4 regions of the Paenibacillus sp. FSL L8-0644 genome follow, and region 4 is predicted to be linked to each of the others. Evidence: riboswitches for the same ligand, from Rfam matches in the RefSeq annotation. Region 4 holds a riboswitch; each other region holds the start of a gene.
What was found. Region 4 has a riboswitch for cyclic di-AMP ahead of NSS94_RS19740 (TrkH family potassium uptake protein). Riboswitches for the same ligand answer to the same signal wherever they lie in the genome.

Region 1 (7,542 bases), 1.4 Mb from region 4:
CTCGTATTTGTTAAAGGCGAATGAAATTGATGGATCAGATAGCCGTGAGCGCCATGTATCTCAACCGTATCAAAACCGGCTTCCACCGCGCGGCGCGCGCCTTCTTTGTATGCCTGAACCAGTTCCCTGACTTCTGCTGTCTTTAAGGCATGCGGCTTTTTAAGGCGTTCGCTAAAAGGAATCGAAGAAGGACCCACAGGTTGCTCAGCATCTTCGGCCTTGCGTCCAGCGTGGCCTAGTTGAATGCCAATTTTGGCACCATACTTGTGAACTTCCTCTACAATCTTACGATATGCAGGAATATGTTCGTCACTCCAAATACCTAAATCACGATCCGTAATACGTCCATCAGGATGAACCGCTGTCATTTCCACAATAATAAGACCAGCACCTCCTACTGCTCGGCTCACATAATGGACATGATGCCAATCCGTCGGATTTCCATCCTCGGCCTCCACACTGAATTGGCACATCGGGGGCATAACAATCCGATTTTTTAAAGAAAGCCCCTTTAATTGATAAGGAGTAAACAAGTCGGTCACTTTTATCCTTCCTTCCTTCAATTCCATGTCTGTATAATTATGAATTGCAACCCCATTATACACCAGCTGTCACGGGATACCGAATCCGTTGTAAGGCTAAAACTTGCGAAAATGCTCTTGTTTTCGGTCATGTTTAAGAGAATATGTACGTTTAGCTCCATCATCTTCATTGATAATCATTTCATCGCGAACTTCTTTCCAGACGTTTATGAGCCTAACTTGGTAACCAGCATATTTTTAATAGGACAGGTACATAATAGTCGAGAGCACCACTAGGTACCACTGCACGAAAAGGGGGGATACATATGCCGTACAGGGGAGTGTTGCCATGCTTGGCACTGTTACTAGCATTTTCAAGTTTACCCGTTCACGCGGATGCGCCTCCCAAGATCGGAACGCCCCATCCCAAGGAAGCAGCTGTTGCTTCTTCTGTACATCTGAGTACAGATCGAGCTACTCCTACATTAGCAATGTTGCGTAAAAAACATGCGGACATTTTTAAAATGTGCGGCCCACACACCCGCCAAATTGCCTTAACCTTTGATGATGTGCCCGATTCTAGGTATACGCCGCAGGTTTTGGACGTATTACACGCCAACGGCATCAAAGCCACCTTTTTCATCGTCGGTCACCGTGCGGAAAAGCATCCGGGGATTATACGTCGTATTATCCGTGAAGGCCATGCTATAGGAAATCATTCCTATACTCATCCGGATTTTAGGAAGGCTACACCAGAACGCTTTCGCAACCAGATTACAAAAACAGAACGTATTTTACAAGCCAGCGCAGGTTTTCGCCCCAAGTTGATTCGTCCACCCTACGGTGAAATTACAGAGCCTCAAATAAAGTGGGCACGTCGTCATGGCTACATGATTGTCAACTGGAATGTAGACTCTCTCGACTGGAAGGGACTAAGTAAAACACAAATTCAGCGAAATGTGATTCCAGCTACAGGGCCTGGCTCTATTATTTTAATGCACGCTGGTGGAGGTCAAAGTTCCAACTTGCAAGGCACTGTCCAAGCTTTGCCGGGTCTAATTCACTCTCTAAAAGCTAAGGGCTACAAATTTGTGACAGTCCCCCGGCTACTCCACACATCGGAACGAAAATAACAGTATGTTTATGATTGAGGTACAAGCTAAAGCAACGTAAAAAGGCTGTCTTACCAGCAGAAGTATTCTGCTCGTCAAGACAGCCTTTTTACGGATAGGACCTGATAAGAGTCCGAGCTAGATATATACGGATATAGGCGTTAGGTTTACATAATATATATTATGTTTAATTAAACTGTATATACGTACAATGCTATTTATCAATAACGTACAGTTTCACATTTTGAAATCCAAAGTCGTTCACAAATGATTTGTTGCCTGGAATAAAGATATCAATCCGCTTTCCTGTAATGGCGCTGCCCTGATCGCGAGCGACAGCTACAAAAGAATGATCCGGCAAACCTGGATGGGAGTAGCCTGTAACCAGTACTTTCGTGCCCATCGGAATGACGTTAGGATCTACCGCAATTGTACCTAGTTTAAGCGGATTGCCGTAGTAGTCCACTGCGCCCCATTTACCATTCTCATCGGCTGCGGCAGAATACGCTGAAGCCTTAACGTCAACTATTTTGCTATAGTTGAATGTTTTACCCCAAGCTTCAATCGTTGGCGCCTCATTCGCTGCTGCTTTCTCCGTAAGAAGCTGCGGCTTCGATTCCGAAGCTGCCTTTACACTTTTTTCGTCAGGCACCTTAATTTGCAGACCTGCATATATATTGGTGGAGGCAATGTTTGGGTTAGCCTTTGTTAGCTCGTCTACCGATACTCCATAACGTTGAGCAAGCAAAAAGAAGGTATCGCCCTCTTTGGCAGTGTGAAGCGAGGCAGCATCCGCTATTCCAGCTGTCTGTGCCAACCCTGCAATAGCTGCGGCAAGCACCGCAATTTTCATCGTTTTACCAATATGTTTTAAATGTTTCAAAGATATGTACCTCCTCTTTTATGCCTGCGAAGTTAGCTGTCGGATTCGGACTCAGGAGAAGCCCTATGCTTGTGCAATTCACCCCTAGGCATATTCCTCATCGTCTTATGACGTATCGGAATGGCTGCCGTTGTTACGTCCCCCGCACTTCCCATAGTTTGGGCCAGCATTTCAGCGCTTGTCTAACCGCATGCTGTCCCGGTAAGTTTTGGCTTACTGCATAATATCACAATTTTGTAACCTTATCCGCATGAAAATGTTGGGAACCCTGAACATCATACTACACTCGTTACAATTTTGTCATTAAGAAATCGATATTTGTTACGAAAGTATGGGGAAATGGTGACAAAATAAGAAAAGCCCTCCGTCAACGGAGAGCTTTTTTATGATTAGACCAGCACTTTCTTACAATACTTTGGCAAGAAAATCACGAGTGCGATCATGGCTTGGAGTGCCAAATACCTGGTCTGGTGCACCCTGCTCCACAATTTGACCGTTATCCATAAAGATAATTCGATCGCCTACCTCGCGGGCAAAGCCCATTTCATGCGTTACAATTACCATTGTCATACCGCCTTCGGCGAGCTTCTTCATTACATCCAGAACCTCTCCAACCATTTCAGGGTCCAATGCAGAAGTCGGCTCATCGAACAGCATTACGTGCGGCTGCATGGCCAAAGCACGCGCAATCGCAATACGTTGCTTCTGACCACCGGATAGCTGGTTCGGATAGGTATTCTTCTTATCCTCGAGCCCCACGGTACGCAGGAGTTCTAATGCAATTTTTTCCGCTTCCTTACCTGACTGTTTTCTAACCTGCGTCGGTGCAAGCGTCAGGTTCTGCAACACTGTTTTGTGTGGGAACAGATTAAAATGCTGGAACACCATCCCCATTTTTTCCCGGGTTACATTAATATTATGACCACGAGCTGTAATCGGCTCGCCCTCAAATAAAATCTCCCCATCCGTCGGCTGTTCTAACAGATTCATACAACGCAAAAACGTACTCTTCCCCGAACCGCTGGGACCGATGATAACGACAACTTCTCCTTTGGCGATATCTATATCAATGCCTTTTAAAATCTCATTCTTGCCGAACGATTTACGCAATTGTTTAACGGTGATCACTGGCTCTCAACTTCCTTTCCCATAAACCAAGCAGCTTAGACAAGCTGAATGTCATTACAAAATAAATAGCGGCTGTGATTATGAACGGACTTAATCCTTCATAGGTAATATTCTTAATGACCTGGGCTTGATACATAATATCCACCATACCAATAGTCGAAATAATGGAGGATTCTTTAATAATTGTAATAAACTCATTACCGATAGCAGGCAAAATAGATTTAAACGCTTGCGGCAAAATGACGTGACGCATAGCTTTGCCTCGTCCCATACCCAATGAGCGTGCAGCCTCCATCTGTCCACGGTCTACTGCCTGGATACCTGCACGGAAAATTTCAGCCAGATATGCCGAGCTATTCAGAGACAATGTGATTATACCGGACTGGAGTGGAGTAAAATTGACACCCAGCGTCAAAGCAATCCCGTAGTGAATGATCATGAGCTGCACCAGCATAGGTGTGCCACGCAGGATCTCCACATATGTGGTACCTAACCACTCAATGATGCGTATACCACTCATCCGCAACAAGGATACGATCAGACCAATGATAAATCCAAACAGTACTCCGAGTGCAGACAGCAACAGAGTGTAACCAATACCCGTAGCGTAAAGACTGCGGTATTTCCAAAAAATATCTACGATGTTATTAGAAGAAACCTGTCGATCTGCCGAGAGTGCACTCGCTTCTGTAGAAAACTTTTCAATCGACCCGTCCGCTTTCAGGCGAGCCAACGTTTTATTTACAGAGGCAAGCAATTCTGCGTTCCCCTTACGTATACCTACAGCAGTTTCTGCTCCGGCATCCTCAGGTATCGCTTTGGCAAGTGTTACGGTCCCATCTAACGTGTACCCTTTAGCAACCGTATCTTCGATCACAACAGCGTTGATACGCTGGGTCCGCAGCTGGAGTACCAGATCGGATATTTTGTCCAGTGAGGTTACAGAGGCATTGGGTACTTTTTGAGCAATTTCTTCCTGAATACTCCCCTTTTGCGCGCCAATCTTCTCGCCTTTCAAAGCAGCCATCGTAGGATATTTGTCTTTATCCTCTGGGCGTACCATAATGACTTGCTTGGAGCGATAATATACATCTGAAAAATCAATGCTTTTTCTACGCTCATCCGTCGGTGTCATACCGGACAGTACCAAGTCTACGCGACCACTTTGCAGAGCAGGTAGCAAAGAGTCAAAACTCATGTCCTCAGGGACCATCTCCGCACCCAAATCTTTGGCGATTTCCTTCGCGATTTCCACATCGAAGCCAACAATAGTATCCTTACCGTTAATAACTTTATGAAACTCATACGGCGGAAAGTCGGCACTCATGCCCACTACAAGTTTTTTCTGTGGCTTTGCTTCCGTTCCGTATGCATTGAGCATGGGAAGACCCGTCAACAGCAAGATAACCGCCGTCAAAACCAGGGCGGTAAAACGATATGCCTTTTTCAATCTTTTTTTCTCTCCTTAAATTCTTTATAATAAATAAGATTGTGTCATTATAAATGAATATGCATGATTATGCAATGAATGTTATAGTACAATTTCAGCATACCTAGCACAGTACCTACATTACAGCTTATATAAAGGAGTTTTCAGCATGAATTTTAAACAGACCATTCAAAAGACAATTGAGCAGCATGCCCCACGCTTTAAGGACATTTCGTTATATATTGGGGCAAATCCTGAACTTGGAAACGAGGAATTTCTGGCCGCTGCCCGTTTAAAAGAAGAACTCATTTTTCACGGTTTTGAGGTCCAGGCACCCGTATTGGGCATAGAAACAGCCTTTATTGCAACTTACAAAGCTGAAAAATCCGGGCCGGTTGTCGCTTTTCTGGCAGAATATGACGCTCTGAAAGGTTTAGGACACGCCTGTGGGCACCATCTGATATGCATGATGAGTACCGGTGCTGCCGTTGGCCTCAAGTCGATCATCGACGAAACTGGTGGAGAAGTACGGGTATACGGCACACCTGCCGAAGAAACTCGTGGTGCTAAGGTCCCTATGGCCGCTGCCGGTTTGTTTGATGATTGCGACATAGCACTTATGACGCATCCTTATGATCGTTACGAAAAATCAGGCAAATCGCTGGCGATTGATGCTGTACAATTCGAATTTTTTGGTCAATCCGCTCACGCGGCTGCCAGCCCGCACGAAGGCATTAACGCGCTGGACGCTGTGATTCAAACGTTCAATGGCATCAATGCGTTCCGTCAACAAGTAAAAAGCACAGTGCGTATCCATGGGATCATTAATCAGGGTGGCCAAGCAGCCAATATTATTCCTGATTACGCCTCAGCGCAATTTTATGTAAGGGCCGCTACACGTCAAGAACTGAACCCGCTGACTCGCCGTGTTATTCAAATTGCTGAAGGAGCTGCTTTACAGGCCGGGTGTCGTTTGGAGACCTCCAATTATGAGACTTCTTATGATGAAATGGTCACGAACCGTGTACTTTCCGATGCGTTTACCGCAAATTTGGTACAGGCTGGCATTTCGCAAGAAGATATAACGGAAGGCGAAGATCATGGCTCTATGGATATCGGAAATGTATCGCTTCATTGCCCTGCTATCCATCCTTACATTCAAGTTATTGACGAGAAGCATGCCTTGCATACACCAGAATTCCGCGATTTGGCGATGCAGGACCGAGCCATGGAAGGAATGCTGCTGGCTGCGAGAACTTTGGCATGGACTGCTTGCGATGTAATCACGAATCCTGAACTGCTAGCCCAGATAAAAAAAGAATTCGCTCTGCTGAATAACGAACGCTAAATCTTAATTCCGTGTTATTTCAGAAAGGAGTAGCCAGCCATCATGGATAGTATGAGTAGCTTTTGGACGTTGTTTATTGTGATAGGCCTCATCATTTTTTGGTTTATATTCCGTGCAATACGCAGGAACCGGGGAAACAGAAAAACACGGCGCCGGAATGCTTTTTTCCTCAGCTCCCCTTCTCCTTCTTCCCTTACGCAGGAGCGTCATCCAGAGATTACGGAGCTGATGCAGCTATTGGAGCAATCCATTCCCGTCTCCTATGCTCATAGCGTAAGGAATCGTGTAATGGAAGCCCACCCAGAGATTACGGAGCAAGAATATGATTGGCGTTGGCATGAGCTAAAACGATATTTTATGCTATGCGCGATTATGAATCGTGTGCCTATGTTCAGTAGTGATGTGGATGAATTATGGCACGAAATGTTGATGTTTACCCGCGAATATCAGCAATTCTCGGAAGCTTTTTTTGGTCGTATGCTTCACCATGCGCCCCATTCTGGCGGCTCTCAGCCGATGCCGGAGGAGCGTGCGTGGTTTGATTGGTTGTATGTGGAATGCTTTGGCTGGAACCGCTATAGCGCCAGTTTGTGGGGGACTTTTTTTAATCATCCATTACCGAACGACGAGCTTTCACACTATTACAAACTCACAACTTCGGCGCAGCCAGCAGGTAACCGTTGGAATACTCAGGAGAATATAGCCATTTCACAGCAAGCCCAACAAACGGTTCATAAGATTGTACAACATCTGCGCGAGCGGGTGAATAAAGCGGTGGATGATCCTGAGGGTAAGCAATTGCCTAAGGTCAACTATTTACAGGTCGACTATCTGTTATTAGCTGTTGTATGGTATTCATGGTATCAACCTGAACAATTTTCCATACACATGCACCCGGATGCTACAGGCAATGCCGGGTTAGCTAGCTCATCTGGTTGTAGCTCGGCAAGCGGCTGCTCGAACTGGGATACGCATCACTCGCATCATCATTCCTCCCATGACAGTTCTCATCATGGAGGCTCTTCTCACCATGATTCAGGCGATTCTGGTAGCCATTCTTCGTGTAGCAGCGGCTCTTCATGTGGAAGCAGCTGTGGTGGCGGGGGCGACTGATTATAGCA
Region 2 (7,542 bases), 4.2 Mb from region 4:
GAACGTCCCGTACGAATTCCTGATCATTGCCGTCAATAATCATTCGCATGCCGCCACGCATAAAGGGATCGTCGATTTCCTCTACCTTGGATTCCAAGGCGAGCAGACCTTCACGACGGGTAATGGATGCCCACTCGGTAAACGTACCGATGAGCTCTTTGCGGTCTAACAGTTTTTGTTCGGTGAAAATAACCTTGAACAGCTTCGGAATCCGTTTGATTTCTGCCATCGGGAAGGCCATAAATATACTCGCTGCCGTTCCGACGAAAATAATCATGTAAGCAGCGGGATTATTGACCAGATTGACGACCGGAGCGCCTTTTAAGATCATCCCGACGACCAGTGACAAAATCCCGAGCACAAGTCCAATAATGGTTGAAATTTGCATGATACACCTCATCCATGAGAATAGATTTTGAATCCTTTCATGCCGCCGGGGTCGTCCTTGCCCCAAGCGCGTCATTACAAGACGGATTATAGTATTTATCGACAAAACTCTCTTTTTTGTTAAGTGCGAATTTCCGGTATAATAAGGTGATTATGTATTGAATGGCGGAACCATTGGAGGAAATGGCATGGGAGTAAAGCATGGACGTGAGTATGAACAAATTTTGAACGATTTGACAGACGCTGTGGGACGCATCCCAGATAGCTATGAGTTTTTTGAGATGGAAGCAGAAGATTGGGACAGGCTGGACCCGGCGGGACGTCAGGAAGTCAATGAAGCTTTGGCAGAAGACTTATTTTATGCACTGGGTACAGAGCCCACAATCACAGTAGGGAGTGGCGTTGTGATCTATGAGCCGGAGCAGCATCGTATCTATGTACTGATTGGGGACGAGGAGCTGACGTCAGTCCCTTTGATTTGAGGTCCGTCTTATGGATTTATCAACGGGGCCGTGGTAATATGTACACCAATATATCGTAGTTTTGGCCGTATTTAAGCGGTCGAAAGGCTTCCGTATAAACGGGGAGGAGTTCGTAACATGCCTTTTACACAAGAAGAGATTGAAGCACATCTGGAGAAACTGGAGGGCTGGGAGCTGGAGGAAGGACGTTGGATCGTTCGGAAATATAATTTTTCCAGTTTTATGAAAGGGATTGCATTCGTGGATGAAGTTGCCGCTATATCTGAAGCATTCAATCATCATCCATTTATTACGATTGATTACAAGACCGTGACTCTGCGTTTGACCTCTTGGGACGATGGCGGTATTATGGCCGTGGATATTAAGGAAGCCCAACAATATAATGAAGCTTTTGAAAAAATGCGTAGCAGTCATTGAGCTTGTAATGATCTGTCGTATGATGATAAAAGCGCCTTCGCTATACAACATCGTGGTTGTATGCCGAAGGCGCTTTTATCATAGAATCTGGGTTGGGTGCTCGGGACGATATACCATACAATAAAATGGTTTCTTGCCGTCGGGGGTCTGGCGTTCATAGGTATCTGTAAGCTCAAATCCAGCCGCCTTGTAGGCCCGGATAGCGCGCCCATTCCAAGTAAGCACCTCTAGATCAATTTCATTCTTCGGGTTGCGTCGTTGGGCTTCCTCTGCAATGGCACGGACAAAATCAGAGCCTTTGCCATGTCCGCATCTTTCAGGATGCATGCCAAGACCTAGCCGGGTCACACCGATCATAGGAAAATATTGAGCAAATCCCATCAGCTTGTTCTCTTCATCCAGTACGGCAACATATTGCTCTTGGCGAAGCGTGGGACTTCCAAATTCGACCTCAAGCGCCTTCATTTGTTCCCAGGGGAGCCAACCGTATATGTTATAAGGTGGATCATAGCGCCACTCACAGATTGCAGCCGCTTGATGCTCGTCCATGGGTACGATCCGATAGTTGGATATTGAGGCCGGCATGTGTTCCATCCTCCTTTTACAGGTGCTTCAATCATTAACAACAGATTGTAGACAAGTTGCAGGGGAATAGCAAGCGTGTTTATTTTATACCCAAGACGGGTATACATTCAATAAGAAGGAATTACTGCTCATATGCTCCCCCAGCGGTGACGGTAAAACCGACGATGTTCGCTAAAATTGAAACCTTTTGAGGTGTCAGTTCGTCAGTAAAGATAATCATTGCTGATGTTGTGGACATAAAAAGCCGCAATTCGATTCCGGCAGAATCAAATTGCGGCTAGAGTTAGCTTGCTGTGCGTTAGTTATTCTACGTTGTCGTCATCAGGAATATCTGAAGCTACAGAATGGTAAGCGTCTGTGCTCATAATTCTTTTTGCACCGACATAGCGGTTAGCGTAATAATTTTCGTTCAGTGAGCTAACTACTACACCACGTGAAGTCGAGGAGTGGGCAAATTTCCCTTCACCTACGAAGATACCTACATGGGAAATGCCTCTTCCTGTGGTGTTGAAGAACACCAGGTCCCCAGGCCTCATTTCATCGCGGGATACAGAAGATCCCATTTTGAATTGTGATCCAGATTGATGCGGAAGTTTAATTCCCAGTTTGTTGAATACATACATTGTGAAGCCGGAGCAATCGAATCCCTCGAGTGTAGTGCCTCCGCTTCTGTAGTTCGTTCCTTTGGCATCTTGGATGACCTGGTCCATCTTGGAGTCTGCAAATGCACTGCCGCCACCGAATGTAAAAGATGTAAAGGCAATGGCAAGACTCATAGCTGCGATCGTTAGCTTCTTCTTCAAAAAAAATATACCCCTTCCAATGCCTGCGAGGTTAGCTTAAGGATTCGGTAGAAGGTCCCCTATGACCACTCTGTTGCGAGATCAATTCACCCAAACTGGTTCCCCCGCTTCCTAGGTGCCAGGAATTAGGCTTTACTTAAGATGTGCACCTTGGAGAGCAGTATTCACAATAACGATATTTTTGAGATAAAGGTTACAATAAAGATTACAAAGTTGTTACTATCAGTTCACTGCGATTATTGTAACAAAGTCGGCTGGCTTTGGCAAATGTTTCATTGCAAAAAGTTACAAAAAAAATCTGCTCCTAATGTCCCAGGAACAGATCTTGTTAACAGTATTCAGTTATGTGCCGTTTGCGCGGTTATGCATAAAGTTTTTTCGACAGACGGAAATGAAGTGATTAACATAAAGGAAGGGCTTAGCTTCTACTGGAGATATCGGTATGCCATAGTCTGTACTGCGAACTGATATGCCATAGCCTGACCAGACTAGTAACAAAATGATACGATTGTTGGAGAATGAGCGCGAGCATGCCAGTCCAAATCATCGCCACGGTGCCAAATAGACCGAAGACCAGCAGCACACAAGCACCGAGCAAAAGGGATATACCGACAGCTGGGAGAAGCTGGCGAAAGAAGGCGAGCAGGGACGATAGTATGGCGTGACCACCGACAGTGCCTAGTTGCATATACAGGATGCACTGCCGAATGAACCATCCGTATGCCATCCATCCCATGGCATAGGGCAACAAGTGCAGCAGGTAAGAGGGAGATTGAAGCGTACCTGCTACAATAGGGTAGAGTCTCGGTACTACCCAAAAGGCGGGAATCAGCAGCAGTCCCAACTCGATGATGTAATACAACAGCGACGACATGCCATGGCGTTTCATACCTTTGAAAAAGGACAGGCTTTGCGGCTCAGTCGCATCGGTATGCAGGCTTTGATATATTCCGGCTCTAATGAAGGGAGTGATCAGTATGCGTAGTACAGTCGCCCCTAGTAGTATCCACAAATACACATGTACTTCCCGGCTGTCCATCAGAGCAATCTGGCTCTCCATCCAAAACAAGGTCTGTCCCAGCTCGTTTTGACCCTGATCAGGATAACGGAGCAGTAGCGGGATAACGGCAGATTGTACCAGCCGATAGAGAAACACCCCCCACAGTAATCGATACAGAAACAAAATGATAACGATATAAAATCGTATGCGCACCAGCGCCCAGCCCTCTTTTATAACAGTCCGCATCTATAGACACCTCACCATGACAGACTTCCAAGCAGTGTCTCCAACAGCTTGGTTACACTTATACTCCAACGGGTTTGTTGCTTTTCGTCCAATTCGGCTTTTAGGGTATTGTTAATATGCTTGTTCTCCAGTGCAATGGTATATAGGGGATCAAGGGTTACATAGGAAACGGGAGAAGTACTTTTGATCCGAAAAGTTGTGCTTTTGCCCGCACCGTCCCAAGCCTTGAATTTCGTGGTTCCATCCTTGAAGGTAAATTGGACAGGGATCTTGGGATAATCCGCCCCTTTTTTGCTGACCGTCACGACTGCTTCATATCCATTCTCCTGCTTGTGGTTTGTGATGTGATCCACTGAAAAGTCCGCCATCTGGCCGTCATATACATACTGTTCAAAATAGTGGCTCCATGAGCGTCCGGTGACTCTCTCCACGATACGTTGAAAATCCTGTGAGGACGGATGCTTAAATCGGTACGTCTGGACGTAGGTCCGCATAATGCGATCCATTTTTTTCATACCCACCTGACGTTCAATGCCCCGTAGTACCAGCTTACCTCGAGAGTAGGCATTTTGCGCGTACTCAGCAGCCGAGCCGTACTTCCATGACTCACGGTTTAGCGGCTGTGGGGAGGATACCTGTCCCGATTGTAATGGCAAGTTGGGGGTAAGCCCATATTCTTGCTCCATAAGTCGCTCCTCTGCATAGGAGGTGAAGCCTTCATCCAGCCACGGCTCCTCAAATTCATTATTGGCTACCATTCCATAGAAATATTGATGTCCAATCTCATGAACTAATGTCCGTTCCAGACTATAGCCAGGATTGAGATTACCCGCAGCAGCGGCCGTGATGAGTGTCGGATACTCCATGCCGCCAGCTCCATTGCCTGATTTAGGTGGAACCACGATGGACAGGGTGGAATATGGATAAGGCCCGTACCATTTGCTGTAGTACAAAAGAGCGGCCTTCGCTGCGCTCATATAGCGTCCTTTGAGCTCCTTGTGCGATGGGTCAAGGTAGAGCTTGATTTTGACACCAGGGACTTCAGCAGAAGAAAAGGGTTCTTCTACGGCTACAAAGTTGGGTGAAGCGGACCAGGCAAAATCGTGTACATCATCGGCATAAAATTGATATATTTTTTGTCCGTTCTGTCGGACGGCACCACGGGTGGGAAATCCGGTCGCTGCTACGATATGAGTTTCAGGCACCCGAATCCGTACGCTGTAAATTCCAAAATCGGCATAAAACTCGGAGTTACCATGATACTGGTGGAGGTTCCAGCCCTCCTCGGCGCGTCCACGCTGCCCTGCAGTCTCGTAGACACTGAGCTTCGGGAACCACTGTCCTGCCATTACAAAATCATCTGTCCCACCCATACGAGCAAAGATGGCAGGCAGTTTTACCTCAAACTTCATATATAATGTGATTTCTTCTCCACCTCGTACTGGCTTGGGTAGACGCACCTTCATGAGCGAACGGTCGCCTGCGTTACCGTCATCTGGCTGCACATATTGGATGCGATGCATGAGGGATAAACCGTCTTCTGTTTTTAGTTCAGTCAGCGTCATAGAGCCAAAGCCGTCTTTGGGCATGGTGTCTCCGCGCAGCTTTCCACCGGATTCCTTCATAAAGGTGGTTTCCATGGAAGAGAAGGCGTTCGGGTATAGATGAAGATACAGATCATTCACGGTTTTCTTGCCCGGATGTTTCCAGGTCAGTGTCTCAGTGCCTCGCAAAACCTGTCCCTTTTCCAGAGATACATCAATGTGGTACTCTACCACCCGTTTGCTGAGGATTTCTGTAGCGGGTTGTGGAGGGTTCTTGGGCAGGTCAGGCAGGATGTTTGCCCCTAGAGGCTTGCCCACATTTGGGGCAAGCGCAGACTCAGACAGGGAGCCGTATAGTGGTTGGCCTATGGACTGCGGGTCGGATTGCGATTGGGGCTGCCAGGCAAACCATAACGTCCCTGCGAGGAGACCGAGGGCTAGTGTAGACAATAAAACGATTTTAGTGCGTGCTGGGGTCATACAATGGATACCTCCCGTTGACAAGCATCTACAGCATGTATATGTTTGCTTTCAGGAGATTATTAGTTAAAATATTTATAGTGTAGAATGAGTGTGAAGACGGAAAATGGAGGTCTAGTGACGCATGAGTGAAAATCAGCCGGACGGCAAAAAACAGATTGCACTGAACATTGTCAGTGGCAAGAGTAAACATAAGGGTTTCGGCGCAGGCTCAATTGACCTGAACAGCATGTCACCGGTCATCATTGACCGAGGAGAGGCGAAAATTGATATCGGTGCCATGCATGCCAAAAGTAAAGTAGAACGTGGTATCAAGTTCTCTACGAATAAAGAGGACGTACCGAACGGACGCCAGGTATGGCTCGTATGGGTAGCTGTGGACCGTACAGCCGAAGGACGTATGTACGGCGGCGCCACCGCCTGCGAGATGCTGATTGACGACGAGGCCAAACGCGGCTGGAAAATCCTCGCCGATCACGTCAACCGTATGGATTACGCGCTCAAGCGTCGTTTCATGCTGGAGGATCTCGGCAGCGAAGATAAGGCAGCGCTCAAAAGCCTGCTCATTTCGCATAACGAGGAATGGTGGGACGCTTCGCCTGAGGAATTGAAGCAGGCGCTGGAAGGGTAGGCCAAGCGTTAACACGATTCCAGTGTACACAACTGCTTAAAGAGCAGTCGGCAGTAAGGTTCAGAAGTAGACCGATACCTTGGTTGGGGGCGGTCTACTTCTTTTTCATGTAGGTAAGCAATGCTGAATGAACATGCCAAACATGATCATCAAAGAAATTGCTGGAAAAGTATACTATAAAAAATCTGTTTTTAAGAGATAAAACACTTAAATCCGCAATTTGTTAGAGCACCTCCAAGTTACATGAAAATTATTGTAACAGATATGTAGTTATGAACTGATAGCTCCTTGACATCCTGGAAAGGCATTCACTATAATTCAGATAGAAATCGCTTCCACTCTTCTTTCTATTCATTTTGTGGAACCGGTTCCTTGAAAGATGTAGTTAAGTCCTATTTACTGTTTATGAATGTAATCTCTAAATAAGGTGGCATCGTTATGTTTAAATGGTTGAAAAAGAAGGCGGCTCCTCGTATTGAAGAATTCGAAATGATAGCACCAATCAAAGGAAAAGTGGTTTCCCTGGAGGAGGTTCCAGATCCTGCGTTCTCTACGAAAGCTATGGGGGATGGCATCGCTATTCATCCGTCTGAGGGTAGGGTCACCGCTCCTTTCGCGGGAAAAGTTGCCCATGTCATGGAGAAAAGTAAGCATGCTCTGATTATTGAACATGAATCCGGCGTACAAGTTTTGATACATGTCGGGATTAATACCGTCTCTCTCAAAGGACAAGGGTTTAATCCTCATGTCCAAGTAGGAGATAGCATTAAAGCTGGGCAATTATTGATGGAGTTTGACCTGGATGCGATTCAACAGGGTGGATTGCCTGTAATTACGCCGGTAATCGTTCCAGATGGGCAAGAGATGATTAGCCATGTGGAAATCCTGGAAGGTACATCTGCCTCTCCAGAAGTACCTGTATTAAGAGTTCACTTAAAAGCCTAGTTCTCATTCAAAAAAGACTAAC
Region 3 (7,542 bases), 4.3 Mb from region 4:
TATTGCATGATGTGGGGCATGGCCCATTTTCACATTCAATTGAGGAAGCCTTTCATATGAACCATGAGGATTGGACATGCCGCATTGTACTGGGAGACACGAAGATCAACGCCGTGCTACGGCAAGTCGACGAGAAGCTTCCACAAAAGGTGGCTGCAGTTATAGCCAAAACGTATGATAAGCCGATTGTTGTTAACTTGGTGACCAGTCCGCTAGATGCCGATCGTATGGATTATTTGTTGCGGGATGCTCATTCGACAGGTGTCAACTACGGCACGATTGATTTGGATCGTATTTTACGACTGTTGCGTCCTCATAATGGGAGAATTGTTGTGAAGGAATCAGGCATGCATGCAGTAGAGGATTATTTAATGTCACGCTATCAGATGTATTGGCAAATTTATTTTCATCCTGTAACACGCAGCTCGGAGATCCTTTTACGTAAAATTTTCAAGCGAGCAAAGGAATTGTTTAAAAACGGATATGAGTTTGGTTTTCTGCTGGACCCGCTGCCGGATCTGTTGAAAGGAGAGCTTACAGTAGAGCAATATCTGATGCTCGATGAGTCATTAATTCAGACCGTATTTAGCCAGTGGAAACGAGAAAAGGACGAAATTTTAAGTGATTTGAGCAGCCGCTTTATGGACCGTAGATTGTATAAATATGTAGAGATTGAAAATATGGATACAGATACCATTGACAGTATTCGGAAAGCTTTGGAAGAGGCTGGTTTGCACCCTGAATATGATTTTGAAATTGATTTTCCGACGGATCTTCCTTATGATGTGTTTCGGCAGGGTGGCTCGACGGACAACCAGATTTTACTGCTTGGACGTCAGGGCGAGGTGAGTGAAATATCCGAAGTTTCGGAAATTGTGCGCTCCATAAGTGGTATTCACCGAGGGAAATATCATATGTATTTTCCCCAGAATAAATTGAACGCGGTAAAAGACAGGCTTCCTGCCGAAATAAGGAATTATTTTGTCAAAGAATAGACAACTATATAGAAATGTAAGTAAAAAAAGGAGATGTAAACCTTGGATTTGTTCGACACTCATACTCACTTGGATGCGCCACAATTTGACGAAGATCGTGAAGAAGTTATAGCACGTGCTGTCGAATCAGGAGTAACGCGGATGATCAATATCGGATTTAATCGTGAGACCATTCCATCCACCATGAAATTGGCCGAGACGTATGATTTTATTTATGCGGCAGTTGGATGGCACCCGCAGGATGCGATTACAATGCAAGAGGGAGATTTAGAATGGATTGCATCGTTATGCAGTCATAAGAAGGTCGTAGCCATCGGAGAGATCGGTCTGGATTATTATTGGGATACATCACCGAAGGATGTTCAGCATCGGGTGTTTCGAAATCAAATTGGTCTGGCTCGTGAGCTCAAAATGCCCATTGTTATTCATAACCGGGATGCCCATGAAGATATTGTTAAGATTTTGCGTGAGGAAAAAGCGAGTGAGATTGGCGGAGTCATGCACTCCTTTTCTGGGAGCTGGGAGACAGCCCAAATGGTGCTGGATATGGGATTTCACCTTTCCTTCGGTGGTCCTATTACGTTTAAAAATGCCAAGCAGCCAAAAGAGGTGCTGGCACAGGTGCCACTGGACCGTCTGCTCATTGAAACGGACGCGCCCTACCTGACGCCGCATCCGTTTCGCGGGAAGCGAAATGAGTCTGCGCATGTGAGACTGGTAGCAGAGGCTGCAGCCCAAATTAAGGGGATTACAGTGGAGGAATTAGTGTCAATAACGACCCAAAATGCCTTGGAACGATTTGACATTCAATAAAAAAGCGAAGAAATCGATCAAAATAAAGAGATAGACGAAGCTAATCATGAATTTGTTGCAGGAAACTCGAGAATATTACAATATTTTAACCGAATATTTTGAAAAATGTACTTGAAACCTGCTTTACAACATGCATAGAAACAGGATATCATCTTTTCAGTGAATTGTTGTTTGAATGTAAACATCAACAAGTCATTTCATGAACCAGTCTCGCTGAGTCCCTTTTACAGGGAACGGGGGAACCGATATGGCTTACAGTACGTCCGGCGTATGTGCAAGAAGGGAACGTCCCTTCCGCCAGCCGGCTCGACCTAATTTCTTTTCCCGGATGGGATTGAACAGGTGGAGGAGCCGTATTTCGATTTCTTTCTGGGTCTTCGGGGTGAATGTGAAGGCGACCGCCATGAGCGGTTGACCCAAGCTAGGGCGACTCTCTACGTCCGAACCCGACAGCTAACCCCGTAAGCGTAACAAGAGAGAAGCCATCTCGTGCATGAGTTTTCCCGCATATTCACACATGCCGGAAGCCACGAAAGAGCTCTCTAGTCTCTTTCTTTGGCTTTTTTTGTTGTGAATAAAAGAAAATCTGTCATCATACTGTGGTTAAACAGGGGAGGACAGCATGCCGCGAAGACGGGTACATGGTGCAGGACAGTCGCAGTTTGGGCTTGTCTTGTAGAAAATCTGTTATAGTCACGTCAAATCTCAACTATGTCTTACTCCAGACGGCGGGCTATGTAAGGAGGACGGAGGAAATGGGCATTTTCCAAAAAGAGGAGACCCATGAGTCACGCTCATCCAGCATGTCTTACGTATTGCGTTGGAAGCAAGAGAATGTGCGCCAGGCTGCTTTGGTTGCTATTTTTCTAATCGCGCTAACGATTATGATTTCAATTCTGATGTACACGCAATCTAAAAAACAAGTCTTTTTTGTCATTGATGGCAAGGCATCTGCGGTAGAAACCCGGGAATCCAAGCTTCAAGATTTGCTGAGCGAGCATTCCATTTCACTTCAGCCGCATGATACAATTTCTATGCCGCTAAATGGAGCAGTACAGGATGGGGACCGCGTAGTCATTAAACGTGCCAATCAAGTTAAAGTATCTTCAGGCAATGAGACGAAAAAGCTGTACACAACAGAAAATACAGTAGAAGGTGCCATTCGTACCTCGGGCTATAAATTATCGTCAACGGATAAAGTTTATCCTGCGTTGGATGCCTCTGTTTCGTCTAACATGGACATAAAAATCGTCCGTGTGAAGAAACAGCAGGTCGAACAGAAAAAACAGGTGCCTTATCAGGTCATCAAAACGGCCGATCCAAGTCTTTATAAAGGCGATAATCGGGTCATTCAAAGCGGCAAATCGGGTGTGGTAGTCCAGCACGTTCAAAAGGTATATCATGATGGAAAGTTGGTATCCAAACAGCTGGTTAACAAGGAAGTTGCACAGAACCGTGTGGATAAGGTTATTGCGGTAGGAACGAAGAAAAAGCCGGTCGTTCTTGCTGCTTCCGTCGGTCCCAATGATGCGGTTAAGACAACAACGGTTAGTTCGGGCAGTGCTGTCCGTAAAGCAGGCGTCAATTTTAAATATAGCAAAGTTTTACAAAATGTCTCCATGACGGCGTATTCCTCACAGGAGCCAGGTATCGGTACACGTACTGCATCCGGCACGCGCGTGACGGAAGGTCGTACCATCGCTGTCGATCCGAGTATAATTCCAATCGGCTGGTGGGTGTATATCGAAGGGGTGGGCTTCCGCCGTGCGGAGGATACCGGTGGCGCGATTAAAGGCCACAAAATCGATGTGTATTATGAGAGTTTGAGCCGAGCCAACCAATTTGGTCGTAAGCACGGTAAAACCGTATATGTTATCGGACCGGTAAAGCCTGAAATCAACTAAAACAGGTTGTGTATGTTGAGGGCAATGCGATAGTATTAACAACATAGTTATGCCATGCTAAGAAGAGGATATCCTCTTCTTATTTTGTTTTCAAAAGCAGGGAAAGATAAATATAGCTTGCTGTGTAGCAGTGGAGGGAAATGCAAATGATCAAGGAAGTGATCGTGGTAGAGGGCCGGGATGATACGGTGGCCATTCGCCGCGCTGTTGAAGCGGATACGATAGAAACTGGCGGCTCAGCCATTAATAAAATGACGCTGCGTAAAATTGCATTGGCGCAGGAGCGGCGGGGGGTCATCATTTTAACCGATCCCGATCATGCAGGGGAGCGCATCCGTAAGATTATCGCTTCCAAGGTACCCGGCTGCAAGCAGGCCTTTATACCCGAGGCAGAAGCGACGCGCAAAGGAGATATTGGTGTGGAGAATGCCTCACCGGAAGCAATCAGACACGCTCTCGCACGGGTTCATACGACAGTAGAAGGCGCCGATCCGCTGATTGAGTGGGCGGACCTGATTGATGCTGGACTTATCACCCACCCCAATGCTGCTGCACGCCGTATGGCCTTAGGGAATGTGCTGGGTATTGGTTATTGTAACGGAAAGCAGCTACATAAACGGCTCTCTGTATTTCAGATCAGCCGCGAGGAATTTGCCGGAGCGCTGGCACAAATTGAAAGTGAAGGATTGTGATATTCGTATGACAGGGATTCAAGATATAGCAACACCGCGGCGTACGAAGGAAATTATTCAACGGCACGGTTTTTCGTTCAAAAAGAGTTTGGGACAAAATTTCCTGATTGATCAAAATATTCTCAATAAGATTGTGAATGCTGCCGGATTGGATGAGACGAAGGGCGCACTTGAGATTGGTCCTGGGATTGGCGCTTTGACCGAGAAGCTGGCGCAATCGGCCAAGGTAGTTACCGCTGTCGAGATTGACCAGCGGCTATTGCCAATTCTCGAAGAAGTGTTGGCCCCTTATGAGCATGTGAAGGTACGTCATGGAGACGTGCTGAAGCTGGATTTACGCGAGGTGTTTGCAGCTGATTTTGCAGACGTGAGTAAAGTAAGTGTCGTGGCTAATCTGCCGTATTACGTTACTACACCGATTCTGATGAGGCTACTGGAGGACAAGCTCCCTTTGGAGAATATCGTCGTTATGATCCAAAAAGAAGTGGCTGAGCGTATGGCTGCGTCTCCTGGAACGAAGGATTACGGTAGTCTGAGCATTGCAGTACAATATTACAGCGAACCTGAATTAGTCTGTATTGTACCGAATACAGTATTTATTCCCCAGCCAAATGTGGAGTCTGCAGTCATTCGGTTGCGTGTACGGGAAGCCCCTCCGGTGGAAGTGGTGGATGAGAAGCACTTCTTTGAAGTGGTTCATGCTGCTTTTGCCCAGCGTCGTAAAACGATTTCCAATAACTTAAAAAGCCGATTTTTCACCAAAGAGAACAAGGACACGTTGGAGCCGTTGTTGCAACAAGCTGGTATTGAACCCTCCCGTCGAGGAGAAACGCTAAGTATTGAGGAATTTGCGCGTCTCAGTGCTGTTCTGGTGGAAGCAGGTATATCCTAAGCTGGAACCAAACTGTGCATTCACCCATACGATATACGAGGGGTGATACAGTGTGATGAGTTTAGGAGACTTGGTCGTTCGGAAATCGTACGGCGGAGATGTCACGTTTCGCGTTGAGGACATCCAGCGGGATAAAGCGATCATTAAGGGAATAGAATTTCGGTTGCTGGCCGATTCCCCGGTGAACGATCTGGTCAGAGTGCCTGCAGACCAGATTAGCGGTAAGACTCAGCAGGCTCACATTAAGGCTGGTGAGTCTCTTAATCTGTTGCAACGGGCACGCCAGCAGCAAGCTGCTCGTAGTCAGGCAGCTCTGGTTGGGGACTGGAGTGATCCAGTCGAGTCAACGTATTTTGAAATGCCGGGAAAGGTTCTTCATCTGGATGGAGATCCCGGCTATTTGAAAAAATGTCTCAGTTTATATGAACAGCTCCGTGTTCCTGCAGAGGGACATCACGTTCATGAATCGGCAATGGCGGATACGTTGTACCGGCTGCTTCCCCGTATCCGTCCGGATATTGTAGTGATTACCGGACATGATGGCGTGCTAAAGCAGCCACAGCCTTACGATTTGTACAGCTTGAAAAGTTATAAAAATTCGCAAAATTTTGTGGCGGCAATTCAGGTAGCAAGACAATATGAACGTCATCTGGATTCGCTGACCATTGTAGCGGGGGCGTGCCAGTCCCATTTTGAGGCGCTGCTGCGTGCGGGAGCGAACTTCGCCAGCTCACCAGGGCGTATCCTGATTCACGCGCTGGACCCCGTTTACGTGGCTGCCAAGGCGGCCTTTACTTCGATCCGAGATACGGTGAATATGGGGGACCTGTTTCACCAGACAATCAGCGGCAGTCGCGGAGTGGGTGGAATTGAAACCAGGGGAAGCTATCGCATCGGCCTGCCGAAGCTTGAAAATTTGTCAACGCTTAAAGTAACGCCTTCCGCAATCTAGGATTCAAATGTGCCAATAGGATTGACTTGAACAAAAAGCCTCTGCTTTCAGAGGCTTTTTGTCATTTTTTATATAAATTATTCCTGTTCGCAAAAAATTAAATTGACAACTCATTTTTCGTGTTGTTATAATATTTAGCTCGATTTGACAATCCATCTAAAATTCGTTATAATGGACAAGGAAAGAGGTGGTCGTTAGGCAATGGCTAAAAATACGCTGTTGGAAATCAAACGCAGTCTCGACGCACATGTAGGGCAAAAAATTTTGCTGCGGGCTAACGGCGGACGCCGTAAGACCGTCGAACGAACTGGTGTCTTGGAAGAAACGTACCCTTCTGTTTTTATCGTCAAGCTGGATCAGGAGCAACAGACGTTTAAACGTGTCTCCTACAGCTATGCTGACATCCTTACCGAGTCGGTGGAAGTCAGCGTATATGATCCCGACTCCCATACAAGTGTAGTCGAATATTTTGAAACACCTTAATTCATTTCGTGATTTATACCAGCTTTGCAGGTTTAACGACGGCTTCGTCATTTCAAATGACGGGGCCGTTTTGTATATACAGAGCAGGATGAAGCATGACATCTCTGCACATACTAAGCCGGGAATGATCTTCCTTATTCCATTGCCGAAGGAGGCGTATGTATGAGCCGAAGAAGACGGAGTGTCATGTCGGAGGAGCTAAAGTACGAGCTGGCCAAAGATCTTGGATTTTACGACACGGTCAAGGAAGAAGGCTGGGGAGGCATTAAAGCCAAGGATGCGGGCAATATGGTCAAGCGGGCCATCCAGCTTGCTGAGCAGGCTGCTTCTCGCAAATCGTAGCCATCGGTGGTGCTGATGAAAAGCGGGGATATCCGGAATTAGACCGGGTCATCTCCGCTTTTTTGAACCTCATGACTTGACACGCTGAGTCTGATATAATATGTTAAGCTGTCTTGAGGGAAAAGTTGAAGGTGGGTGAACGCCTTGAAAATATATGAAAAAGCACCGGCGAAAATCAATTTAATGCTTGATGTTCTACGTAAACGGGACGATGGTTATCACGAGGTCGAAATGATTATGACCATGGTCGATCTGTCTGACCGATTGACGATGTCTGAGTTACCGCGTGATACCATTATTATTTCAAGTCAAGCCGGGTACATACCATTGGATGAAAAGAATTTGGCTTTTCAGGCTGCGCGTCTGATCAAAGAACGTTATAACGTGTCTACGGGCGTCCACATCCATCTGGATAAGCATATCCCGGTGGCAGCAGGGTTGGCGGGTGGAAGTAGTGATGCTGCCGCAG
Region 4 (7,542 bases):
CTGACGGATGACTTGTTCCAGCGCAGCGGCATCATGCCGGATATCCGCATGGAAATCGACTCCTTCGAGGCAATTGTACGCCTGCTTCCAACCTGTAAGGCTTCTGCCTTGCTACCCAAATCCTATTTGCGCAGCGAACTATTACGGGATAATGGACTCACTGCACTGTACTTGCCCGATTTGAAGGAGACACGCCGAACGACCTCCCTCATTTACTCGGAGACGACCGATCTCGGTCCGACAGCACGACGCTGGATTAGCGAGACACGTGCGTCGTTTGCAGGCTACCGTATGGTGTAAAGGGTTTAGCCCTCTTCATTAACATTAACAACCTCATCCTCAAAGCGGCCGATATTATCATTCGAGCCGATGATGACCATAATATCGTCGGCTTTTAATCGATCCATAGCCGTCGGTGCGATCAGGATACCATTCGCCGTATGAAGCGCCACGACGCTACAACCAAAGCGGGTACGGGCATTTAGCTCTGCTAGCGTTTTGCCATTCAGACATGCAGGTACATTGAGTTCCACAATACTATATTCCTTAGACAACTCCAAATAATCGAGCAAATTAGGCGTGACTAGCTGGTGAGCCACCCGGATACCCATATCCCGTTCTGGATAAATAATCCGGTCCACACCGAGCTTTTCTAACGCACGCCCGTGCAGCACAGATATGGCTTTGGCTACGACTTTTTTCACACCCAGCTCCTTCAGCAAAATGGCGGTGAGGATGCTTACCTGAATGTCATCACCAATAGCAACAATGCCACAATCGAAATTACGGATGCCCAGTGATCGCAACGAGTCTTCATCGGTAGCGTCCGCCACGACAGTATGTGTCAACATCTCACTCATACTGTCCACAACATCCTCATTCCGGTCAATGCCTAGCACCTCGCACCCCATATCCACCAATTGCAAAGCCAGGCTTGAGCCAAACCGCCCCAAGCCAATAACTACAAACTGCTGCGTCTTCATATCTACTCGAAAACTCCCTTATCCTATAATCATTTTACCTTCCGGATGACGATATAATTCTTTACCCTTTTTCGGCCCCAGTGCATAAGCTAGCGTGAGTGGCCCCAGTCTACCTGCAAACATCGTCAGGGTAATCACCAGCTTGCCTATGACTGTCAAATCAGGTGTAAGCCCCATCGACAGCCCCACCGTACCAAACGCAGATACCGTCTCGAACAAGATCATCAGAAAATGATGATCTTCGGTTGCCGACAAAATCATCGTCACCCCGATCACGAACAGCAACCCCAGCAGTGTAATGGTCAAAGCCTTGTAAATTCGTCCCTGCGCAAGTCGGTACTTGAACAGTACAATATCTTCCCGCCCCCGCAGCATCGAAATCACCGCTCCAATGAGCAGGGCGAATGTTGTGGTCTTAATCCCGCCTCCAGTAGAGCCAGGAGAAGCCCCGATAAACATGAGTATGATGATAAAAAACTGCGTAGCCTGCCGCAAGCCTGCAATGTCCAAGGTATTGGCACCTGCGGTACGGGGAGTAACGGACTGGAATAAAGATCCCAATAGCTTACCACCCCAATCAAGCGAGCCGAGAGTCTTCGGATTCGTAAACTCAAATACAAAAATCACGAGCGTGCCGACTACAATCATAGCGCCCGTCATGCTGAGTACCACCTTGGTATGCAAGGACAGTCTCTTGCGCTTGCGATATTCTGCCAGGTCTGACATCACTACAAAACCAATGCCGCCTGAAATAATCAAAAACATGGCTGTAAAATTAACAATCGGATCATATACATAACCTGTCAAGCTGCGAAATTCACCGAATAAATCAAAACCAGCATTGTTAAACATGGAGATGGCATGCCAGATTCCAAAATAAATCGCCCTGCCTACGGGCATATCAAAGGACCAGCGAACCGAGAATATCGTAGCGCATACGCCTTCAATAACCAGTGAGTACAGTAATACCTTACGGATTAACCCGACAATTCCCTCTACAGAAGTCTGATTCATCGCTTCCTGCAAAATGAGACGCTCCCGCAGGGAAATCCGACGCTTGAACACCAGTGCAATCAAGGTAGCCATGGTCATAAAGCCTAGGCCGCCGATCTGAATGAGCGCCACGATAACAACTTGACCAAAGGTTGTAAAAAAGGTCCCCGTATCCTTTACGACAAGCCCTGTAACACAGGTCGCGGAAGCGGCAGTAAACAAAGCGTCTATAAACGCAAGTGGCTTTCCTGTTGTATTGGAGATCGGCAGCATTAACAATAAACTACCTATTAGAATGATAATGGCAAAGCCCGCAACGAATATCTGCGGTGGAGAAAGCCGGAGCCAGCTTGCATTGGGATTCATCTATTCATCACTTCTCTCCTAATCCTTAAAACTATAAAAACAGTGATTTAATACGGTGTAAGCTCGCTACGCGTTCCATTTGATCTTCCGATCGTCGTTGCCCCTGAATTTTTTGATTTTTCCAAACCTTAGTTAACTATAATTAGCATTCCCTGAATACAGGAAGAATGCATGTCAAGCACTACTCGGCCCCCTGTGCTATTGGCGGGCAGTAGCGAAGGGGGCAGAATTGTTCTGAAGAAGCGAAGCGTTTGCCTTTATCTCCGGATTTTAACCATTAAAGGGGGTATACAATCAAAAAATCCGGGGATAACAGCAATCGGAAGAATAATCTGCACCCGCAGCGGTCTATCTAACCAATCCAAACACTTTTATACGCACAAAAAAAGACACCGGAAAACCGAGTGCCTGACTTGGTTCCTGCTCATAGCCTACGAGGTTAGCTGACGGATTCGGGCAGCACAGTATGCCCTATTTACACTTTCGATCCACCAGTGATCGGCTGTAAAATTCACCCCAGTAACATGGTTCCCCCGTTTTCCCATAGAAATTCGGCTCAACTGTATATCATTACCTATGTATTTTATAGGCATTGCCTCAAGATTATAATCCTTCTATATCCAGATCACAAAACCGATTTCGTCGAAAAAACGTGAAATTGGCTTTATTTTGCGAATGGGCATCGTTTAATCGCAGCTTATCTTATTTTATTGGAACTTTAAAGTGCTTTCACTCTATTTTCATGAATATCGCTGGTCTGTTGGCGGGAACCTGTGCAGTATGATATCTTTAATGGATGTTCTTATTTACAGATTAAGGAGGAAACTCATGAATCCTATCGGGAAACCGGTCGTGCTCACGGCCAACTTCAAAAAATTAGGCTTGCTGGGCGGGATTGGCCTGATTTGCTTTTTTATCTTTCAATTGCTTATTCCCTCGCTTAGCAATCCAAGTCCAGAATCAGTAATGAATGCAAAGGTCATCAGCAAACAAGAAGCGGTTATACACGCATTGGACTTCGCCCGCTCCGAGCTGGGATATACTGAATCACAGCCAGAGAAGCCTCTGGTGACCTATCAGGCCGAAACAGATTTGTACGGTTATTTATCTAGAGAAAAACTGCTTCAACAGTACGACCGTACATGGAAGAAAAATTACCCTTACGAAACCTTTCGGGTCGATCTGCCTGAATCCTCAGCGAAGAGCAAGCTGCAAATTCATGTAGATTTATCCACTGGGAAGGTCGTTAGTTTTAAACGGATCACCTCCAGCACCAATTACACGCAGGCTGATATTTCTACGGATGAACAAGCACGTAACAGGCTTGTACGTGTGGCTGAGGACGGCATGACGCTTGAAGCCAAGGAGCAGGCGGCCGCTGTATGGGTGAAGCGCTTTGGCTTTAAGCCGGCGGATTTAAAGCTCGCGACCACTGAACAAGAAGGCGGATTAAAGTATACCGTAGACGATAAAAAAATTGGCGCCTCGGTACTTACACTGGCTTTTACTTTTGAAGACGGTGATGTTCGCTCCTTCACTCAAAGCTTTTCGGCCCCGTCATCCTATACCGATTATATCGAAAAGCAAACATTTTGGGCGAATTGGATGACCTATGCGGGTTATGCCCTATTTAGCTTTGTGCTCGGTGTACTTGCCATTGTGTATGCCTCACTCACCCGACGACATACTTCATTTGTACGCGGCATTGTACTGTCCGTCATATACTTTATTGCTAGTATAGCCGGGACAATGAACATGCTGCCTTTATTGCAAGCAGAAGCAGGCGGTAAGGGCATGCTTATATTTCTTATGGTGTTCCAGATTGGTGTTACCTTCTTCATGGCTGTAGCGCTCTACTTCTCCTTGGTCGGCGGTGACGGGCTTATGCGTCAGGTTGGACTGAATGCATGGCCACGTGCGAAAGAGCCGGGCTACGGGCTGTATGTGCTTCGCAGTATGTATGTCGGCTACTTGTGGGCCTTTATTTTACTCGGGGTACAATCCATTTTATTCTTTATACTGGAGCGCACATTTAATACATTCTCCACAACAGATGCCACGCAATCCCCTTACAATATGGCTTATCCATGGCTGCTGCCAATTATGGCCTGGATGGCAGGTATTGGAGAAGAGACTGTCTACCGTCTGTTTGGTATTCCGATGGTCAAAAAAATAGTGAAAAATACTTTTGTTGCTTGTCTGATCACCACGCTGATTTGGGCACTGGGACATACACTTTATCCGATCTATCCAGTGATTTCCAGACCTATTGAGCTGACTTTTCTTGGTTTGCTGTTCAGTTTTGTGTTCCTGCGTTACGGCTTTATTGCCGCCATGTTCAGCCACGTTATTTTTGACAGCATTCTAATGGGACTTAGTGTGATGAGTCTGGGAGATACTGTGAACGTGAGCGCGGGCCTATTCTGGATCTTACTTCCAGCCATTGTGGGTTACATCATTTATTGGTTTAGTCCTAAAAAGCCGAATCGAATGATGTTTGAACCTATACAAAAAGAGGAGTCGCATTCTACGACTCCTCCTCCCGAAGGGCAGCTATAATCTGACGCGCAAGCTTATCCCCAATAGAGAGAGGCCGGAAGTCTTCGACACTGGCCTCTCTTATTTTTTTGAGCGATCCAAAATGCTTAAGCAGTAACTTACGCCGTTTCTCGCCAATGCCTGGAATAGAGTCCAGCCGGGAAGTTACCATAGATTTGCCGCGTTGCTCGCGGTGGAACGTGATGGCGAAACGGTGAACCTCGTCCTGAATCCGTTGCAGCAGGTAAAATTCTTCGCTATTACGTGCAAGTGTCACGGCCTCAGAGGATTCTCCCACCAATAGTTGGGATGTTCTATGTTTGGCATCCTTCACCAAACCACATACAGGAATGAACAAACCCAGCTCATTTTGCAATACATCGGTCGCCGCCTTAATTTGTCCACGTCCACCATCGACAACGATCAAGTCGGGACGTTCCAAATTTTCCTTAAGCACACGTTCATATCGACGCCGGATAACCTCACGCATTGTTTCATAATCATCGGGTCCCTGCACAGAACGGATTTTATATTTTCGATACTCCTTCTTGGCAGGTTTGCCATCAATAAACACGATCATGGCTGAGACTGGATCGGAACCCTGGATGTTGGAGTTATCAAACGCCTCCACCCGGTGCAAGCTATCCAGCCCAATGGCACGTCCGAGATTGCTTGCAGCTTTGGATGTTCGTTCCTCATCCCGCTCGATCAGCTTAAACTTCTCATCCAAAGCTACACGTGCATTTTCCGTCGCCATGCCTGTCATTTGCTTTTTCAGTCCACGCTGCGGTACAAGTACCTTTACATCCAACCATTCAGCCAGAGCGAGAGCCGCCGTACTTGGGTCCTCCAGTCCACCGGATAGTTGAGTTTCTGTTTCCTTTATCTCGGCATCTTGGTCACCAGCTTGATCTTGATTCGTTGCCGCTGCATAAGTTGCCTGTTCTTCAGCCACCAGTAGTGAGTCAGCAGAACGCTCTGTCTCCGTTTGTATCGCTTTCTCATCTGTCTGTCCGGTAACATCGGCTGTAGGTGCACTGTAGAGTGCAGTTTCTGCCGCAACCGGTTGATCGACATTAGCCTGTTCCGCCTGCATCAGCTTAGGAGAATCCGGCAGCAATATTTCCTGCGGCACTGCTGGGTTGTCACTATAATATTGCGTCACATAGGACATAAAATCACTGTAAGCCTCACCGTAGAAAGGAAAAGTCGACATATGGCGCTCGATCATTTTACCTTTGCGGACATATAGGATCTGTACACACATCCAGCCCTTATCTACTGAAAAACCGAATACATCTCGATCTTTCGCATCCGATGTGGTGATTTTCTGCTTTTCCATCATCGCGTCGATGCTGATAATCTGATCTCGCAACTCCTTGGCCCGCTCAAAGTACAATTCCTCTGCGGCCTCCTGCATTTTACGCTGAAGATCCTTTTTAATTTCCTCATGTCCCCCGCTCAAAAAGGAACCAATTTCCTGACCAATCTGGTCATACGTTTCCTTCTCGACCTCTTTCACACAAGGCCCCAAACATTGATGCATGTGATAATACAGACACACTTCCTTGGGCATCACACCACACTTGCGTAACGGATACATACGGTCCAGCAACTTCTTCGTCTGATGTGCCGCGTAGGAATTGGGGTACGGTCCAAAATATTTTGCTTTATCTTTCAGAACGCGACGGGTCACCTCCAGCTTGGGGTGTGCCTCGTTCGTAATTTTCAAATACGGAAAGGTTTTATCATCCTTCAATAGCACGTTATAGCGTGGCTGGTACTTTTTAATGAGATTGCACTCCAAAATGAGTGCCTCCATATTACTGCCTGTAACGATATATTCAAAATCACGAATATCGGAAACCAGTCGCTGCGTCTTGCCGTTATGGCTACCTGTAAAATAGGAACGGACCCGGTTTTTCAACACTTTGGCCTTGCCGACATAAATAATGGTGCCTTCGCTATTCTTCATCAGGTAACAGCCTGATGCATCCGGCAGTAACGCTAATTTGTGCCGTATGTTCTCCAGCGCCTTCTCCTGATTCTGCAAGTCCTCCGCATAAGGTTTCATTTGCCCGGTTCCTCCTTCCATTCTTAATGACTACTCAACTAACTACTTATAATATATAGGAATAATACACAAAAACGCCCCCGGTATTTACAACCGGAGGCATTGACCTTTCATGGCCGCTCCACCAAGCCCCCGCGGGAGCATGGGTCACATGCAATGATTATTGGTGTTTAGTAAGCATGCTTTTCAGCGCTTCTTTGGAGTTCAGACCTACCACTTTATCAACAGGCTGTCCGTCTTTGAAAACGATCAGGGTCGGAATACTCATCACGCCGAAACGGGAAGCAGACTCTGGATTTTCATCCACGTTCACCTTCGCGATTTTGACGCTGTCGCCAACTTCTGTGGACAGATCCTCCAGAATAGGAGCGATCATTTTGCAAGGACCGCACCATGGCGCCCAAAAATCAACCAAAACGGTTCCTGTGCCTTCGACTTCTGCGTTGAAGGATTGATCGGACACGTTAACAATTGCCATTGTATGTTCCTCCTTTATAGAAAAGTCAAGATTATTATAACCTGTAATGTCTGTTTCGACACCTTTTAATTATATCACAATAGTCTTTTAATTGTAAGATATCGAAATAG

Region 1: it holds a riboswitch for cyclic di-AMP, as region 4 does, so the genes downstream of both, NSS94_RS12985 (3D domain-containing protein) here and NSS94_RS19740 (TrkH family potassium uptake protein) in region 4, are expected to answer to the same signal.
Region 2: it holds a riboswitch for cyclic di-AMP, as region 4 does, so the genes downstream of both, NSS94_RS00535 (C40 family peptidase) here and NSS94_RS19740 (TrkH family potassium uptake protein) in region 4, are expected to answer to the same signal.
Region 3: it holds a riboswitch for cyclic di-AMP, as region 4 does, so the genes downstream of both, NSS94_RS00140 (3D domain-containing protein) here and NSS94_RS19740 (TrkH family potassium uptake protein) in region 4, are expected to answer to the same signal.

What each region holds. Positions count from the first base shown of each region.
Region 1 covers NZ_JBBOYN010000001.1:2,902,300-2,909,841, forward strand. The annotation lists gene NSS94_RS12975 (NADH:flavin oxidoreductase/NADH oxidase) at 1-542, opposite strand, end outside; gene NSS94_RS12980 (polysaccharide deacetylase family protein) at 848-1,654, shown strand; gene NSS94_RS12985 (3D domain-containing protein) at 1,848-2,516, opposite strand; cyclic di-AMP (ydaO/yuaA leader) riboswitch at 2,523-2,691, opposite strand; gene NSS94_RS12990 (amino acid ABC transporter ATP-binding protein) at 2,922-3,644, opposite strand; gene NSS94_RS12995 (ABC transporter substrate-binding protein/permease) at 3,631-5,094, opposite strand; gene NSS94_RS13000 (M20 family metallopeptidase) at 5,243-6,421, shown strand; gene NSS94_RS13005 (hypothetical protein) at 6,464-7,534, shown strand.
Region 2 covers NZ_JBBOYN010000001.1:133,279-140,820, forward strand. The annotation lists gene motA (flagellar motor stator protein MotA) at 1-388, opposite strand, end outside; gene NSS94_RS00520 (hypothetical protein) at 576-869, shown strand; gene NSS94_RS00525 (4a-hydroxytetrahydrobiopterin dehydratase) at 987-1,286, shown strand; gene NSS94_RS00530 (GNAT family N-acetyltransferase) at 1,365-1,871, opposite strand; gene NSS94_RS00535 (C40 family peptidase) at 2,174-2,674, opposite strand; cyclic di-AMP (ydaO/yuaA leader) riboswitch at 2,680-2,816, opposite strand; gene NSS94_RS00540 (hypothetical protein) at 3,093-3,920, opposite strand; gene NSS94_RS00545 (M1 family metallopeptidase) at 3,932-5,944, opposite strand; gene NSS94_RS00550 (YwhD family protein) at 6,069-6,575, shown strand; gene NSS94_RS00555 (PTS sugar transporter subunit IIA) at 7,014-7,520, shown strand.
Region 3 covers NZ_JBBOYN010000001.1:27,917-35,458, forward strand. The annotation lists gene NSS94_RS00130 (HD domain-containing protein) at 1-995, shown strand, start outside; gene NSS94_RS00135 (TatD family hydrolase) at 1,038-1,808, shown strand; cyclic di-AMP (ydaO/yuaA leader) riboswitch at 2,010-2,292, shown strand; gene NSS94_RS00140 (3D domain-containing protein) at 2,564-3,712, shown strand; gene rnmV (ribonuclease M5) at 3,859-4,404, shown strand; gene rsmA (16S rRNA (adenine(1518)-N(6)/adenine(1519)-N(6))-dimethyltransferase RsmA) at 4,412-5,296, shown strand; gene yabG (sporulation peptidase YabG) at 5,352-6,248, shown strand; gene veg (biofilm formation stimulator Veg) at 6,450-6,731, shown strand; gene NSS94_RS00165 (small, acid-soluble spore protein, alpha/beta type) at 6,894-7,073, shown strand; gene ispE (4-(cytidine 5'-diphospho)-2-C-methyl-D-erythritol kinase) at 7,218-7,542, shown strand, end outside.
Region 4 covers NZ_JBBOYN010000001.1:4,344,208-4,351,749, forward strand. The annotation lists gene NSS94_RS19730 (LysR family transcriptional regulator) at 1-300, shown strand, start outside; gene NSS94_RS19735 (potassium channel family protein) at 306-983, opposite strand; gene NSS94_RS19740 (TrkH family potassium uptake protein) at 1,002-2,342, opposite strand; cyclic di-AMP (ydaO/yuaA leader) riboswitch at 2,756-2,909, opposite strand; gene NSS94_RS19745 (CPBP family intramembrane glutamic endopeptidase) at 3,171-4,901, shown strand; gene uvrC (excinuclease ABC subunit UvrC) at 4,870-6,954, opposite strand; gene trxA (thioredoxin) at 7,115-7,432, opposite strand.